DNA from 2 places in the Bradyrhizobium sp. BWC-3-1 genome. Region 2 is predicted to be linked to the other one. Evidence: riboswitches for the same ligand, from Rfam matches in the RefSeq annotation. Region 2 holds a riboswitch; the other holds the start of a gene.
The links. Region 2 has a riboswitch for cobalamin ahead of RX329_RS28900 (TonB-dependent receptor). Riboswitches for the same ligand answer to the same signal wherever they lie in the genome.
Positions count from the first base shown of each region.

Region 1: another riboswitch for cobalamin. It lies ahead of metE (5-methyltetrahydropteroyltriglutamate--homocysteine S-methyltransferase); the one in region 2 lies ahead of RX329_RS28900 (TonB-dependent receptor).

Region 1 covers NZ_CP136625.1:7,957,191-7,965,614, forward strand. Annotated here, with positions in the region: gene metE (5-methyltetrahydropteroyltriglutamate--homocysteine S-methyltransferase) at 165-2,480, opposite strand; cobalamin riboswitch at 2,579-2,779, opposite strand; gene RX329_RS38195 (4Fe-4S binding protein) at 3,562-3,765, opposite strand; gene RX329_RS38200 (EAL domain-containing response regulator) at 4,343-5,557, opposite strand; gene RX329_RS38205 (GNAT family N-acetyltransferase) at 6,104-6,640, shown strand; gene RX329_RS38210 (hypothetical protein) at 7,199-7,498, opposite strand; gene RX329_RS38215 (hypothetical protein) at 7,564-7,902, opposite strand; gene RX329_RS38220 (citryl-CoA lyase) at 8,070-8,424, opposite strand, start outside.
Region 2 covers NZ_CP136625.1:5,947,549-5,955,972, reverse strand. Annotated here, with positions in the region: gene cobT (nicotinate-nucleotide--dimethylbenzimidazole phosphoribosyltransferase) at 1-289, shown strand, start outside; gene RX329_RS28905 (histidine phosphatase family protein) at 290-862, opposite strand; cobalamin riboswitch at 935-1,137, shown strand; gene RX329_RS28900 (TonB-dependent receptor) at 1,253-3,610, shown strand; gene RX329_RS28895 (PepSY domain-containing protein) at 3,622-5,055, shown strand; partial or broken gene RX329_RS28890 (hydantoinase/oxoprolinase family protein) at 5,525-7,533, shown strand; gene RX329_RS28885 (hydantoinase B/oxoprolinase family protein) at 7,530-8,424, shown strand, end outside.

The DNA.
Region 1 (8,424 bases), 2.0 Mb from region 2:
GTCGTCCGCCGGATTCGAGCTTGTCGCCACTGTATGCGATCGCCTCCGCCGGGGCAAACCGGCATTCGCAGGCGCTGGAAACTTTGGAAGCTCGCAAGGATATCGCGAGCTCCCAAAGCGCGTTCATCTTATTCACAGATACGTTGGCGACACGCTCCGTACGATCATGCCTCGGCCCGCAACTCACGTGCGGCGGCCACCATATTGACGAGCGCGGGACGCACCTCCTCCCATCTTCGAGTTTTCAGTCCGCAGTCGGGATTGATCCAGAGCTGCCGATCGGAAACTCGCTGCCGCGCCAACACAATCAGCTGCTTGATCTCGGCTGCTGCGGGAATGCGCGGTGAATGAATGTCATAGACGCCTGGCCCGATTTCATTAGGATATTTGTAGCTCTTGAAAGCGTCGAGCAATTCCATTTTGGAGCGCGACGCCTCGATTGAAATGACGTCGGCATCCATTGCTGCGATCGCATCGATGATTTCGTTGAACTCGGAATAGCACATGTGCGTATGGATCTGAGTTCCGTCAGCGACAGCGGAGGAGCAAACGCGGAAACTGTCCACTGCCCAATCGAGATAGTCCTTCCACTGCGATTTGCGCAGCGGCAATCCCTCCCGCAACGCAGCCTCGTCGATCTGGATCATGGTCGCTCCAGCCGCCTCAAGGTCGATGACCTCGTCTCGGATCGCGAGAGCGATCTGTCGGCATGTCTCGCTCCGCGGGATGTCGTCACGGACAAACGACCAGTTCAGGATCGTCACCGGTCCGGTCAGCATAGCCTTGACGGGTTTTTTGGTCAGAGACTGCGCATGTCGCCACCATTTAACGGTCATGGGCTTCGGGCGGGAGACATCTCCAAACAGGATAGGAGGGCGAACGCACCGCGAGCCATAAGACTGAACCCAGCCGTGCTTGGTGAATGCGAAACCCAACAGCTGCTCGCCAAAGTATTGAACCATGTCATTGCGCTCGAACTCACCGTGTACGAGCACGTCCAGGCCGATATCTTCCTGCCAATGCACGGTATGGGCTGTCTCCGCTTTCAGAAGCTGCTCGTACTGCGTGTCATTCAGCGCTCCCCGCGCATGAGCTGCACGCGCATTGCGGACGTCCGCCGTTTGCGGGAAGGATCCGATGGTTGTGGTTGGAAACATCGGCAATGCGAAGGCGACGCGTTGGACGTCGGCGCGCTGGGTGAACGCACTGCGACGGCGACGCATGCTATCGTCGATCGCGGCCATTCGTCCGGCGACGTTCGCACTGTGGATCTTCGGCGATGTTTCGCGGGTGACGGATGCATCCTCTGAGAGCGTGAGTTCATCGGCCACGTCGGCAGCATAGCCAGCCAGCGCTTTGCCCAATATCGAAAGTTCCTTGATCTTCTGCACTGAGAACGCCAACCACGTCTTCAGATTGGGATCGAGATCGATCTCTAGTTCAATGTCGGTCGGAACATGTAGCAGCGAGCAGGAGGGGGCAATCTGAACACGGTCCCTGCCCAGTTTTTTGACCATAGGAGCAAGTTGGTCGAGTAGCGCCGGCAGATTAGAGCGCCACACGTTGCGACCATCAACGACACCGAGCGAGACCACGAGATCTCTACCTGCTCTGGCGACAATCGCGTCCAACTGGTCAGGTGCACGAACCAGGTCGACATGAACCCCGGCAACGGGCAAGGCCAATACTGTTTCAAGATTGTCGCCGACACCCCCGAAGTATGTGGCCAGCATGATTTTAAGGGTCGGCACGGCCTTAGCGAAATGAGCATAGGCCCGGCGGACAGCGGCCCGAGATGCTTCGTCGACGTCCATCACTAGGCATGGCTCGTCGAGCTGAACCCATTCAGCGCCGCGCGAGGCTAGTTCGCGGAGAACATCGACATAGACGGGGAGGAGTCGATCAAGCAGCGACAGCGGATTGAAGGCGGGATTTACGCTTTTGCCGAGCTTCAGGAAAGTGACTGGGCCCACTAGGACGGGCCGCGTCTGATAGCCGAGGCTTCTTGCCTCCTCATATTCCTCGATCGGCTTCCGAGAGGCATACTTAAAGATCTGATCCTGGTGAAATTCCGGCACCATGTAGTGGTAGTTCGTATCGAACCACTTCGTCATCTCCTGTGCGGCTACGCCGGGCCCATGCTGAGCGTGACCACCGTCTTGAGCGCCACGCGCCATGGTGAAGTAGGTTTTGAGCGACACAGGACCTTCGTTCCAGCCGTAAACGTCGGGAATGGCGCCGACCATTAGGCTGGTATCGAGCACATGGTCGTAGAGCGAGAAGTCATTCGAAGGAATGACGGTCGCACCGCGGGATTTCTGCCGTGCCCAATTAGCGGCACGAAGTCCACTCCCCGCCTCGAGGAGCTCGGCTTCGCTGGATTTTCCCGCCCAGTAGCTCTCGAGCGCGAATTTGAGTTCGCGTCGTGGGCCGATGCGTGACGTCCCCAGTGTGGCAACGGGAAGCGAAAGGATTGACATAGCTTAGACCCCATGTTGGGGCAAAGGCCATGGCGGACGCAGACAGCGAACATCGCGTGAGCGACAACTGCTTGGCGCACACCGGGACGCCCCGCCCGTGGACGATATCTTGTCGAGGCAGGTCTCCTGGCTCACGGGTCGTCGCTGCTGTCCGGCCTTCCCGAAGCCGCATGGCTTCAGTGACTTCGTTGGACAGCGGCTCGCCGCTTACAGTTGCGGGGGCAGCGCCGGCATTGCACCGGCTTCCCTCTTAGCTCCAGATCAAACGAAATCCGGAGACCGCGACGGCTTGAATTATGCGCACGAGGATCGATGCGTCAACCTACCGATTCTCGCTGCGATATTGCCCAAGCGATTACGAGCGCACTAGGCGGGCACGACGGTCTTGCTCGCGGCCTGGTGAACACGCCCGGATCTGTGGAGGCTCCGCTGTGAAATGCATTCGCTCGTTGCTCGCGTAAGGGTTGAGCTCCACGACCGGAACGAACCCGGGCCGCTTTCGGTATCTGTGTGATCGCGAGGAGGCGACCTTTTCCGTCAGCAGCTTTTCGAACCAGCGCGTCGGGAAGGTGCGATCATCTCGGCCGGCATCCGTTTGGTCACAGCCCACGAGGCTCCCTAGACATTTCGAAAGCCGGATTGCTCCAGGACCGCACGGATGATCAGGTCGGCTCCTTGGTGTTCGGCGGCCCGACCAGGCACGAGGTCGTCCGCCTCCGTGAGGTTGGCCAAGATGATCTTCTCGGTGCAATAGGTGTTCACGTGCTGAGCGACTTTTGCGCCGGCTTCGATGCGTCCGTGGCCGCTCGACGCCGGTCTGCCTCGCCTCGACTCGCGGCCAGCGATGATAGGCCTTAACGCGGCCACTGAGCATCGAGGGCCTTGTCCTTGTTCGTGACAATTTCGACGGTGTCCTCCGACAGAGCCCTTTGAGGGGTTCCTCGGAGTCGCTCAGCGTCTTAAGCTCATAACGATGTTAATCGACCTCGATGCGCCCCATGCGGTCGTGGTCTCCTCAAGGTCCCACATCTACAACTTCGTTCGCGAAATCGAGCGATGAGGCCTTTTGGTCGCGGGCTGCCTATCCTGTCTTGGACGGGACACAGGTGTCAGGGACCGGACAGACCACCGCGCATTGCGGCGTGTCGCAATGGCCCTCGCACTCCGTACATTTTTTGGCATCGATAACGTAAATGTCGCGCTTCAGACTGATCGCCGCGTTGGGACACTCGAACTCACATGCGCCACAAACGGTGCATTGCGAAGCGACGATCTTGTAAGCCATGCCTTCCGACTCCTTAGGCGAGCGATGCCATGGGCGATCCCTTTCAAATGCCGTGCCAAACGCAGACGCGCTCAATGTTGGGCAATTTGCCCAATTCGGCTGTCCCGGGTCTGAGACCATGTTGCATCTGCGACAGCAACAGGTCGCTTCAATTTCAGGCTACGAGCCCTCGGCCCGTCTTGCGAGAGTCAGTCGCGACTTGACGCTGGAAGCGTCCGTCGGTTTGTTTGGCACGTCAGCGCGGGGGCAAGCGAGGCTGACGCTTCCTCAACCGGCGGCGACAAAAAACCGCCAACGGACGCAGGTCTACGTTGGATCTCGGCAAACCTCCGGTCACACACCCCGACTGGAGGTTTGTGCAAGCCTCGCTCATGGCTGCAACGCTAGCTGCGCGGAGGACTCGCTGGAGGCTTGCCAAAACGGGCTTGTGGTATAACAAGCTTCGGAGGGAAATGAAGTGGCGGCGGGACGAGCGACACTGGCCCTGCAGACCGAATTGCACTCAGCCTCATGCCTGGTGCCGAGTAGGCATGGCGGTGCTCCTGAGCGTCGCTTGGCCGCACTCAGCCACTCGCAACTATTTTAGACGAGCTGGAGCAGGGTTGAAAGATGACTGTGCAAATTGCTTCAGTGGCATGGCTTTTCCGAACAGATGGCCCTGCGCAAGGTCGAAGCCGAGTTCGGCCACAGCGATTAGGTCAGCCTGGCTCTCCACACCTTCGGCGACGGTGCGCACATTGTACTCTTTGGCTAGATCGACGATATGGCGGCACACCGTTCGCTTGAGGGGCCCATTCGCGCAGCCGCCGACGAACTGACGATCCACTTTCAATTTCATGAACGGGAATTTTGTCACCCCCATCAGCTGCGGCCAATTGGCACCGACATTGTCGATTGCAAGGCCAATGTTGTGAAAGCGAACCTCACGCGCAACCTCGACCAGGAGATCTAGGTTCTCGATCGCTTCCACGCTCTCGATTTCAATCGTCAAACCGCCGAAAGCGGCGTGCGACGGCATGCGCCGACAGAGATCGCGTACCGCCTGCGGGTCAATCAGGAATGCTGCCGGGAGATTGATGGAGAGATCGATCGAAGTTTGCTGCTCCAGAAGATACTGCCAATCCTTGATCGCGCGGTCGATCACGAACTGCGACAAGTTCCTAAAATGCGGATCGTGAGATTCCGGGATGAAATAGGCCGGTGGAACAACGCCCCAGGTCGGGTGCCGCATTCGCACATGCGCCTCGGCGCCGCGGCGGCTAAGGGTACACGCGTCAAACTTCGGCTCATACCAGAGCTCAAGCCAGCCAGCGTGTAAGGCTTCTCCGACATGGACCGCGGGACGGGGCGCCGGCTCTCTTGGCAAGAGTATGCCGATCCGATCGCGCAACGTCTCGGCTGCAAACGGCGCCCTGAGCGGCGGCAGCATAGCAAGTCCATATTCACTGCCGACCTGCTGCACTGCCGCCATGATGATCGACTCGCGCGCTCCGAACGCCAGCACTCGGCCTGCAAATTCTTCGCGTACCAGTATCTCGAGCAATCGTCCAGGCTCGATGCGGTCCGAGCCAATGCCGAGCAGGATCAGATCAGGGAACTCCGTGCGGAGTACATGCGGCAACTCGTCAGCAGTCCTGCATTCGCTGGTAACAAATCCCATATCCTCCAGCACATCCCGTAGAAAGGCGCGCAGATGCCGTTTGCCGACCGCCAGGCATGCCCGCGGCCGCACCTTACGTTGCCCGAAGATTACAGGTTTCCCTCCGACCAGTTCGGCCTGACCATGTTCCATCGCAACCACTCCCGTTCCGTGACGGTGCCTTAAACGAGGAGCGAAGGTCCAAACAAGCTGTGCTTCCCGATATCTTTCGATTGTTCGAGATAAGCTTAAGATAGTGCATTAGTGTGCAAAATCTTTCGCGATCTTGCTCAGACGATTTTATCGGGCGCACGCGTATGATACCTGTCGCGCTTCGCGCAACTTTGTACGATGTCGTACGCGAGGTGGGAATCTCTCCTTCGGACGGACCGAGCTGACGCTCTATGGCGCTGCGATCATCGTGGCGCACGATTTATTGAATAGAGTAGTTCGTGAGCGACGATCGGCAATCACTCTTACGAACGTTTGATCGACATGACCGGCGTGTGCCGTTTGGTGATTGTTTTCCAATCGAAGGCAGCCCATCATGAGTTCGCAGCTGCTCAAACCGGAGTCGATTCTGAGAACGGCAATGGCTTGCGATTACCTCAGCTCTGTTGCTTATAGCGAGTGTGGACGTGCTGCTTCCTACCGAGCCAGATAGTTGCTCTCAATTGCGTTTTCTGTATCCTCCTGAGCATGAATTTCCTCCAGAGGGCTCGGTCAGGTGTTCGTGTTGGCGCTGAAGGGCAAGGCACGTCCAGCGCGGGCACGGTTTTGCGCAAGAGCGTGCCAGGAGATGAGAACGCGGTCGCAAAAGCGGTCGAAGAGCTACTTTCCGAGTTAGGTGGCCTCGGACCGGAGTTCAGCCTTCACGGCGCGAAGCAGGCGGCGTTGCGCCTGATTCAGGATCCCGAACAGGGCTTCATTTTTGTCGTCGAAGAACAAGGCACCGGGCAGATTGTAGGGGTAGCTAGCATCTCGGCCGTACAGGCCGTGAGAGCAGCCGGAGCGTACGGCATGCTTCAGGAGCTATGGATTTCTCGTGACTTCCGCAGCTCTGACTGCGGTCGGCATCTGCTCGAGGCGGTAGATTCGGAGGCGAAGCGACGCGGCTGGCAGATGATTGAGGTTGCGTTGCCTCCGGATGGCTATCCGGCCCTAGAACGGGTACGCCATTTCTACGAGGAGAGGGGATATCGGGTTGGAGGATTGCGCGCGCGCAAGAGGCTCTGACAGTGGTACGACCTCTGCGCCACACACTTAAAGCGCTCCTGGGCTAGCGTGCTATCGGTAAAGTCCTTCACGCAGTCAATCCTGGGCTTGTTGCTTCTCAAAACGAACGCTTCACGCGTGCGTCGCGGCCCAGCATGATCGAGAACCTTTGACGCTGATGCGGTGCTGACTCCCACCGCGAGCGGTTACCTCTTCGGCCTTCTTGGCGAGAACGTTCGAAAATATCAGCGATCAATCATTCTGCATTGTGGGAAGCGATACCGCGACCCGCCCGACCAAAAGGCGACAGGTCGGCGGCGGCCCGTCGCGGGCGAAGCCCCGACCCAGCCTTACGAATCGTTCGTTTGCGCTTCCCATGCAGTGCGATTTACTGGCTCTGGTTTGAGATCACCCACACAAACGCCATCCATTCGTCACCAATTACATTCTCTCGGAAACTGGCCAGCCAGTCGTCTACCAGACTCATTTCCTGCATCTTGGTGCGGCGGACCGGCGCGTGAAAGGATTCCGCACCACCTTGCCACTCCTGCTGGCGAATTTCGAGGAAGGTGCGCGAGATCAGCCATCACACTGATCCGGTAGAGGATTCCGTAATGAGCAATGTGCCGAGTGCCGCGTCCAATACGACATTCGTGCAGCTCCCCCATGCGCAGGACTGGATGCAAGCGGACCGCTTCGCCGTTTGGCGCCAATACGAAAACGTGGGCCGAGGGAATCATGCGCGACAAAGAGCCCCCTTTTTTGATCGACCGTCAGTCCGTCAGGACCGCTCGTCGCGAAGAACCAGCTGAATCGTCCGACTTTCCCCACGCCATCACGCATCAGCGGTACGTGCCAGATGCTATTGTCGCGCGTCATTGCAACGAACAATACGGTCTCGTCCGGACTGAGCACCAGGCCATTCGGGCCCGGGCCATTAGAAATCAAGCAATGATCCGGCCGTCAGGGCACAGTCGAAATACCCGGCCGGTCCGATCGTGCAATCCAGTCTGGCCCTGATCGGTGAAATAGATGTCGCCTTTGGTCGCGATATGCAGGTCGTTGCAGCCTCTGAAGGACTCGGAATTGCGGTGGCCCAGCAACGGTCGGATGGTCCCTCTCTGTGGATCGAGCTCCAGGAGACCGTTGATATAGTCGGACACGAGCACCCGGCCGTCCGGAGCAACCTTCAGACGTTCGGCCAGCCGTCGTATTCGATGATCAAAGACCAGACGCCCTCCGGTGAAATCCGGAAATGCAGCCGAAGGGGATGTCGACGACATAGAGATTCCCGGACTGGTCGAACGACGGTCCCTCGATGAAACAATCTACTAGATATGCCCCGCGGTTCGCGTCTGCCCATTCCGAAGAAACAGCCGGGCGACGAAACTCCGCCGGCATCGACGAGAACACGCTAACCTCCATCAGCTTGGGCGGGTTTTCGAGATGCTCATGATGCGCCTTGGAGCCTGCGACGCGGCTGGCCCTCGTATTTGTAGCCGAACTGCTTGGGCATCGGGCCCTTGTTGCGATCGTTGCGCCCAGTTTGCTCCCAGGCGTGAGCCAGGATTCCGACCGCGCGCGACAAGCAGAAGACCCCCCGCGCGAGCGGAGAGGCGAAGCCCAGTTCGCCGTAAATGACCGCGGTCGCGCCATCGATGTTCATCGGAATGAGCTTGCTCTTGCGCTGTTGCATCACCCGCTCGATCGCGCGAGCGGCCTTGGCATAATCGCCGCCGACACTGCCCTCGTCAGCTGCGGCATCCACCAGCGCCAATAGCGGGGCCGCGCGCGGGTCGACTGGA
Region 2 (8,424 bases):
CCGCATCCCCGTGTTGATCGACGGCTTCATCGTGTCGGTCGCGGCGCTGGCGGCGGTGCGGCTCAACCCTTCGTGCCAGCTGTTCCTGCTGGCCTCGCACCAGTCGGCGGAGCAGGGGCATCGGCTGGTGCTGCGCGCGCTGAACGTGCAGCCGCTGATCAGCCTGGATCTCAGGCTCGGCGAAGGATCGGGCGCGGCCATCGCGCTGCCGCTGGTGCGGTCGGCCTGCGCGCTCCACAACGGCATGGCGACCTTTGCGCAGGCCAATGTGCCTGATCGTCCGGCCTGATCAAATCGTCCGCTGATTGACGGAGACGACGCGCCAGCCGGTCGCGAGCCGGTCAATCCTGGTCAGCGACAGCGGATCGATCATGAAGCGCAGGGCCGCTTGTGGCGTCAGGTCGAGCGCGATGCACAGCGCCGCCCGGATCGTGCCGGAATGCACGACGAGCGTTGCGGCCCCGGTGCCGATCTTCGACAAACCCAGGCGGACCCGCGCGACCTGTTCCTCAAAGCTTTCGCCGCCGGGCGGCCGTCCGCGCGCCAGATCGCTCCAGAACCGTGCATAGGCCTCGCCACCGGTCGCGGCGAGTTCGTCATGCCGACGGCCGGTCCAGTCGCCAAAGTCTTGCTCGCTGAATTCGTCCAGCTGCAGCGGCTCGAGCCCCAGCGCGCGGGCCGTTTCGACGGTGCGCCGCGACGGGCTCGCATAGCTCGCGGCGTCCCGCGGCAGGCGCTGCCGCAGTGCCTCCAGCTGCGCCCGAGCGCCGAGATCGGCCGGTGCGTCGGCCGCATGGATCGTCCCCGCGACGCCATCGACGGGCGCGTGCCGTATCAGCCAGAGGAAGGTCTCGCCTCCCATGCTTATCTCCAAGGAAACTGGTCGTTGTGGCAATAACGCCGCAACTGGCACATTGACTCTGTCTGGATCGTAATCCTAGATGCTCGCGACGGTTTCCCCGAGAGGGGATGAAAAGGGAATGCGGTGCGGGGAGTTTGTCCCCAATGCCGTGGCTGCCCCCGCAACTGTAAGCGGCGAATCTTGCGTCACGAGCCACTGGGTATCTCGGTCCCGGGAAGGCGATGCAAGGTATTGACCCGCGAGCCAGGAGACCTGCCGTCAGCCGTGGTCACACGCGAAGATGTCGGTCGGGGAGTACAGACATTCGGCTTCATCGGAAGGCTGCAAGCCGGACGATGGGACCCTGGTTCGCGGTGACGTGCCACTGACGTCACTCCGAGGTCCAAGACCGTGTATTCCCTTCGTATCGTACGACCACGCCGTTTCCTACTGGCATCCGCCGCTCTCACATCTTTCGTCGCCATCGACATGCCAGCGGCCTTGGCGCAGCAGGCCCGCGAGCCACTGCCGCCCGTCGAGGTGTCGGCGCCACAATCCCGCAGGCAGTCCAGCCCGGCCGGACGGGACGCGCAGAGCTCACGCCGCGCAGCAGCGCGCCGGCCGGGGACTGCATCCGCAGTGCCCAAGCCCGTCGTGCCGACCACGGCGGCACAGACGCCGCTCAACACCAATGCCGTCGCCGAAAGCGCTTCGCGCCTCGGCCTGACCGTGCGAGAAACACCCGCGACCGTGGAGGTGATCTCGGCCGCAACCATGCGCGAGCAGGGCTACCGCACAGTCTCCGACGTCGCGCAGGGAGCGGTGGGCGTCACAGCCGGCGACAATCCGGCCGAGCCTTCGGCTTTCTCCATGCGCGGCTTCACCAACAGCCAGATCAACACGCTCTACAACGGCATCAAGATCGGTCCGCAGAACATGACCTCGCGGATCATGGACACGGCCAATCTGGAGGCTGTCGAATTCCTGAAGGGTCCGGCATCACTGATGTCAGGCGAGGGCGCCGCCGGCGGCGCGATCAACTTCGTCACCAAGCAGCCGCACACCGGTCCGATCCGGAACGAGGCGGATTTCTCCTGGGACTCGCTGAACTCGTTCCGGGCGCATTACGGCTCGGGCGGCAGCACCAATGTGCAGGGGCTGGACTACCGCTTCGACGTCAGCCGTTCCTCGCTCAACGGCTTTGCCGACGACACCAACACCAAGACGCTCGATGTCTCCGGCCAGCTCAACTACCGCATCTCCGACAGCCTCAAGGTCTGGGGCGCGATCGAGTATCGCGAAGATCGCTCGAAAGCCTATTGGGGTGCGCCGCTGGTGCCGATTGCCTTCAGCGGCTCGCATGCGACGACGGGGATCGTTTCCGGCAATTACGTCTCGAACTACAACAAAACCGATCTCGGTGCCGTCACGATCGACGACCGCACCTTCAATACTAACTACAACGTCCTCGACAACAGGAACGTAGCGAAGGAGGTGTGGCTGCGCGGCGGTTTCGAGCTGAATCTGGCGCCCGACCTGACGCTGAAAAGTCAAGCCTATGCTTACGGAGCTGAGCGCACATGGTTCAACAATGAGATCGAGGCGTTCAATTCCGGGACCAACATGGTCGATCGTGAGCGCTTCTATGTCGCGCACAGCCAACGCTTGGTCGGCAACGTCACCGATTTGATCTGGGATGCGAATATCGCCGGCTTTGACAACCGTTTGGTCACGACGCTTTCCTCAAGCTACCTTGATTTCGTGAGGCCGGGCGCCGCAAATTTCCCCGGCGATTCCGTTCCGCTGGTCGATCCGCCTCGCGGCTATTACGGCCTGCTCACCATTCAGCAGCAGACCGCGCGCATCGACAATGAGGCGCTGTCGTTCGAGGACCGGTTGAAGTTGACACGGACCTTTGCGCTGGTCGGCGGCCTGCGCGTCGAGCATATCGGGCTCGACCGCAATTCGACCGACAAGTTCGGTCTGGAGAAGGCGAACTTCCCGTTCTCGCAATCCTGGGTCCCGACCACGGGCCGTATCGGCTACACCTGGGAAGCCGTACCGGGCCTGACCTTTTTCAGCCAATACGCCACCGGCGCAGACATCTCGGCCAACAACATCTTCCTGCTCAATCCGACCGATCCGCTGAACCTGACCACCGCGCGCACCTACGAGACCGGCGTCAAGCACCTGTTCTGGGACAACCGGGCGGAGTGGTCGTTCTCGGCCTACGACATCCTGCGCAAGAACGTCTATGCCGCGGCCGGCGGCATGCAGCTCAACCTTGCCGGACGGCAGGAATCGAAGGGCGTCGAGCTTGCCGCGTCCGTGCGTCCGATCGGTCCCCTGCGTCTCTGGGGCAACATCGCCTATGTCGATGCGCGCTACGCCGACTTTAATTTTGTCGGCGGCTCGTTCTCCGGCAACACGCCGCCGAACGTGCCGCGCGTCGTGGCGAATGCCGGAGCGTCGTATCGGTTCTTCACGCCGTGGCCCGTGGAAGTCGGCGTCACCGGCCGTCACGTCGGCGACCGCTACAACACCGATGCGAATGTCGTGACGATGAAGGCCTACACTGTCGCGGACGTCTATGCCTTCGTCGACATCCCGAAGACGGTGTTCAACGCGGTCGACCAGGCTCGCCTGACTTTCCGGGTGCGCAACATCGCCGACAAGCGCTATGCGATCTGGGGCGATCCGTTCTATCCCGACCAGATCCTCTTGGGTGCACCGCGCACCTATGAACTCTCGGCCGCATTCAAATGGTAGGATGCTGATCGATGATGCGCGCGATCGTCCTGCTGCATCGATGGCTCGGGATCGCGTTCTGCCTGCTGTTCGCGATGTGGTTCGCGACGGGAATCGTGATGCACTTCGTTCCGTTTCCGTCTCTGACGGAAGCGGAACGCTTCGCCGGGCTTGGGCCGCTGGCGAGTGCTGGGACGAGGATTGCAGTCGCCGATGCCGTTGCCGCGAGCGGCATCGCGGATGCGACGCGCGTTCGCCTGATCCAGCGCAGCGACGGCCCGGTCTATGTCGTCTCGGGGCCATCGCGCGCAGGCGCAATCCGCGCCTCCGATGGGGGCGACGCGTCGGTCGCGTCTTCCGACGTCGCATTGGCCATCGCGCGAGATCACGCCCGCAGCCGCGGGCTGGATGCCGGACCAACCGAGATCGTTGCGCGCTCGGACTACGACCAATGGAGCGTGCCGAACGGCTTTGACCGCCATCGGCCCTTGTTTCGGGTTGCCCTCGGTGATGCCGACGGGAGGGAAGTCTATGTCTCCTCGCTCACCGGCGAGATCGTCCTGGATACGACGCGCAACGAGCGGACCTGGAATCTGGTCGGGAGTGTGCTGCACTGGATCTATCCAACGGTCCTGCGAAGCAACTGGTCGCTGTGGGATCGCGTGGTCTGGACCTTGTCGCTGCTGGCCCTGATCGCGGCTTTGCTTGGCTCTGTGCTCGGGCTTGCGCGGATCAAACCTCGCAGCGGTCTGATCGGCTCGCCCTATCGCGGCTGGCATGCGCTGCATCATCTCATCGGCCTCGTTGCGATGGTGTTCGTGCTGAGCTGGATTTTCAGCGGCTGGCTCTCCATGGATCACGGGCGGCTGTTCTCGCGCGGGCAATGGGCCTCCGCTGAATCCAGCGTGATGAACGCTTCACCGAACTGGACGGCGGCCCCATCGCTCGATCGGCAGCCTGTATCGCCATCGGCCCGTGAAATCGAATGGTTTGCCTTCAACGGCACTCTCTATCGGCGGGATCGAACGGCCCTTGCCGGTCAGACCTTGATCAAGGCAGGGGACGCGCCCCGCGATGGACCGACGAGATCTCTGGATGTGCACGAGGTCCAGGGGTTGACCGCGCGCCTGGCGGCCGGCTGCGGCGGTCCGTCTGTACTTGCCGAGGACGACAACTATCCCGCGCGGTCCACTGTCCCGGGCGCCCCGGTCTACCGCTCGTATTGCGGTGACCTCTGGTTCGACATCGACGGCGCCGACGGCAATTTGCTGCAAAGGCTGGATCCATCGCGGCGGGCCTATCGCTGGTTCTACGGCGCGCTGCACACGTTGGATTTTCCGGTTCTCGTCGCGCACCCGTTGCTGCGCGACGGCTTGGTCGTCGGGCTCTGCTCCCTTGGCTTTCTGTTCTCCATCACGGGCATCATCATCGGCTGGCGCCGCCTGCGTCCGTCCTTCGCGGCCTGAGAGCCGGAGCGGGCAAAACCACCGCTTACTGATCGTACAATAAAGAGAGGCTGAGCCGACTGCCATGCATAGCTCATAAGCAATCGCATGGTCCGTAGGGCCGGTCGATCGCCTGCAAATTAGACAGTGCGTGCGGGGCGCGTGGATTGCGCTGCAGCGGATGTGGTGTTTCGTCCGGGAAAATTCGTGGTGCGCCGCACTTATGTCGCGTCGAACGATCCACACCGACGTGCTCTCCATGCGGGCAGGGCTGCACTAAAATGTGCCTCGCCGCGCCGCGCCGGTCGCGGGCTGGTCCAGTGCATTGCGACAACTCTGGCCCTATCCCGAGGCCATCGCTCTGTCGCACGCTCGCAAGCGGTGGCATGACAGGGGATGATGATGAGCGCTCTCGGTTTGCGATTGAACCTCGCGAAGGACGGGAACCACCCGGCGTCCGGTTCGAATGTCGTCCGCAGCTGACCCACACATGAGCACTGACGAAAATCACTGGGAAGTTGGCACCGATATCGGCGGCACCTTCACCGACATCATCGCGATCCGACACTCCCCCGCGGAGGCACGGATCGCGAAGGTGCCGTCGCGACCTCAAGCTCCGGTTCAGGCGATGCTGGAGGCGATCGAGGCGGTCGGCCTGCGCAAGAGCGAGGTCAAGCGCTTCGTCCACGGCACCACGCGCGTGACCAACGCCATCGTCGAAGGACGGCTGCCGAAAGTGGCACTGGTGGCGACCGAAGGCTTTGCCGACGTGCTGGAGATCGCGCGCTATCGCCGCCGCGATCTCTATCGTCTCGACGTCCCGCCAAAATCGCTGCCGCTGGTGCCGCCGGAACGATGCTTCGGGCTTGCTGAGCGCCTCGATCACGAGGGCCGCGGGTGCTGAAGGCGCTGGATGACGCGGAGATCGAGCGTCTGGTGGCCTGGCTGAAGGGGACCGGCGTGCAGAGTGTCGCGGTCGCGCTGCTGCATGCCTATGCCAATCCGGTGCACGAGAAGATGCTCGGCGAGCGGCTCAAGGGCGTCGTTGCCCACGTCTCGCTGTCGCACGAGGTCAATCCCGAGGCGCGCGAATACGAGCGGACTTCGGCGACCGTGTTCAACGCCGCGGCGATGCCGATTGCGGTGGAATATCTCAGCGAACTGGAGCTGCGGCTGCCGATCGGTCCCGGCCTGCAGGTGTTTCATTCGGCCGGCGCCATGGTGCCGATCTCGGCCGTGAAGCGGCGGCCGCTGGTGATGGCGATGTCGGGCCCCGCGGCCGGCGTCTCCGCATCGGTCAGCATCGCGCGCCAGCTCGGCACGTCCCGGATGCTGACGTTCGATATGGGCGGCACCACGACCGACGTGTGCCTGATCGTCGACGGTCAGGCCGAGATGACCGACGGCCGCATGCTCGGCGACAAGCCGCTGCGCCAGCCGATGCTCGCGGTGCACTCGATCGGGGCGGGCGGCGGCTCGATCGTGCGCAACGGCTCCGGTGGCCTGACGGTCGGACCGGAAAGCGCCGGCTCCGAGCCTGGACCGGCCTGCTACGGCCGCGGCGGTACCGAGCCGACCATCACCGATGCCAACGCCGTGCTCGGCTATCTCAATCCCGAAACCAAACTCGGCGACCGGATCGGAATCGATATCAAGGCAGCGACTGATGTCATCGCACCGATCGCGGGCACTCTGGGGCTGAGCCTGACCGACACCGCGCTCGGCATCATCAAGGTCGCGAACGCGACAATGGCGCGCGCCCTCCGCCGCGTCACCGTCGAGCGCGGCATCGACGGGCGCGACTGCACGCTGCTCGCCTTTGGCGGTGGCGGCCCGATGCACGCCGCGGGCCTAGCCGATCTCTACGGGATTGCCGAGGTCGTCATTCCCAGTGCATCGAGCGCGTTCTCGGCGCTGGGCTGTCTCACCGCCGATTTCAGCTTCCTCCAGCAGCAAACCCTGCGCGCGGCGCTTGACGGCATCGACCTCGCCCGTGTGTCGGAGCGGATCGGGGTGCTGATCGACGATGCCTCGGCGCCGCTGATCGCCAACGGGGTTGCCGCGACCGAGATTCAGATTGAGCTGGTGGCCTTGATGCGCTACGCGGCGCAGAACGACGCCATTCCGGTGCCGTTCGTGCGACCGCTCGACATTATCAGGCTGAAGAAGGATTTTCTGGCCCGGCACCACGAGCTGTTCGGCTATGCGACGAGCGAGAGCTGCGTCATCGAATCCGTGCGGGTGCAGGCACGCCGTCCGTCGACGACCGTCGTGAGCCGGCCGGCCGTCGCGGCCAGGGTATCCGCCGGCAATCGCATTTGCTCGTTCGACGGCTTTCATGACATCGCCACAAGCATCATCGATCGCGCCTCGCTGACCGAGATCGTCAGCGGCCCGGCCATCATTGAAGACGCATGGTCGACCGTGGTGGTCCCGCCCGGTTGGCAGGCGCGGCCCGATGTTTCAGGCAATCTGTTCCTGACGCGGGGGGCCGCATGAAGCTCGATCCGTTCGTCGTCGAGGTCATCAGGCACGGGCTTTCGGCCGCCGCCGAGGAAATGAGCCTGGTGATGACGCGCTCGGCGCGCTCGCCGCTGCTGCGTGAAGCCGGCGACCTGTCGTCGGCGATCACGGACGGCCGCGGCGACCTGGTCGGGCAGGGCCGCGACATCCCGATCCATCTCGGCGCGATGGCCTATACGGTCCTCGAATTGCTGAAAGTGGTGCCGCGCGACAGCCTGAAGGACGGCGACGCTCTGATCTACAATGTCGGCCCGCTCGGCGGCAATCATCTCAATGACGTCAAGGTCGTGCGCCCGGTCTTCATCGACGGCGAGATCGTGGCGTTCGCGGTCAGCCTCGCACACTGGCCCGATATCGGCGGCACCTGGCCCGGCAGCTATTTTGCGAAAGCCATCGACACCTTCCAGGAGGCGATGCGCATTCCGCCGGTTCTGATCGCCACGGCAAGCGGCGTCAATACGCCGATCGTGCAGCTGCTCAAGGCCAATGTTCGAGATCCGGAATCCTGCGAGGGCGATCTTCTCGCCCAGATCGCCGCAACGAAAGCCGGTGAGAAGCGCATCGTCGAGCTATGCCGCGAGCACGGCAAGGCGGTCTTCACGGCGGCGCAGTCGCGCCTGCACGATCTCTCCGAAATCGAGATGCGCGAGGCGCTCCGCGAGCTGCCTGATGGCGTCTACGAGGGCGAGGATTATTTGGACGACGGTGGCGTCAACGACGCCCCGGCGCGCATTCATGTCAAGATCACCATTGCCGGAGACGAAGCGACCTTCGACCTCTCGGGAAGCTGCGGCCGCGTCTCGAATTTCTGCAACACGACACCGTTCATGGCGCGCTCGGCGGTGGCCTATGCCGCGCGCATCATGA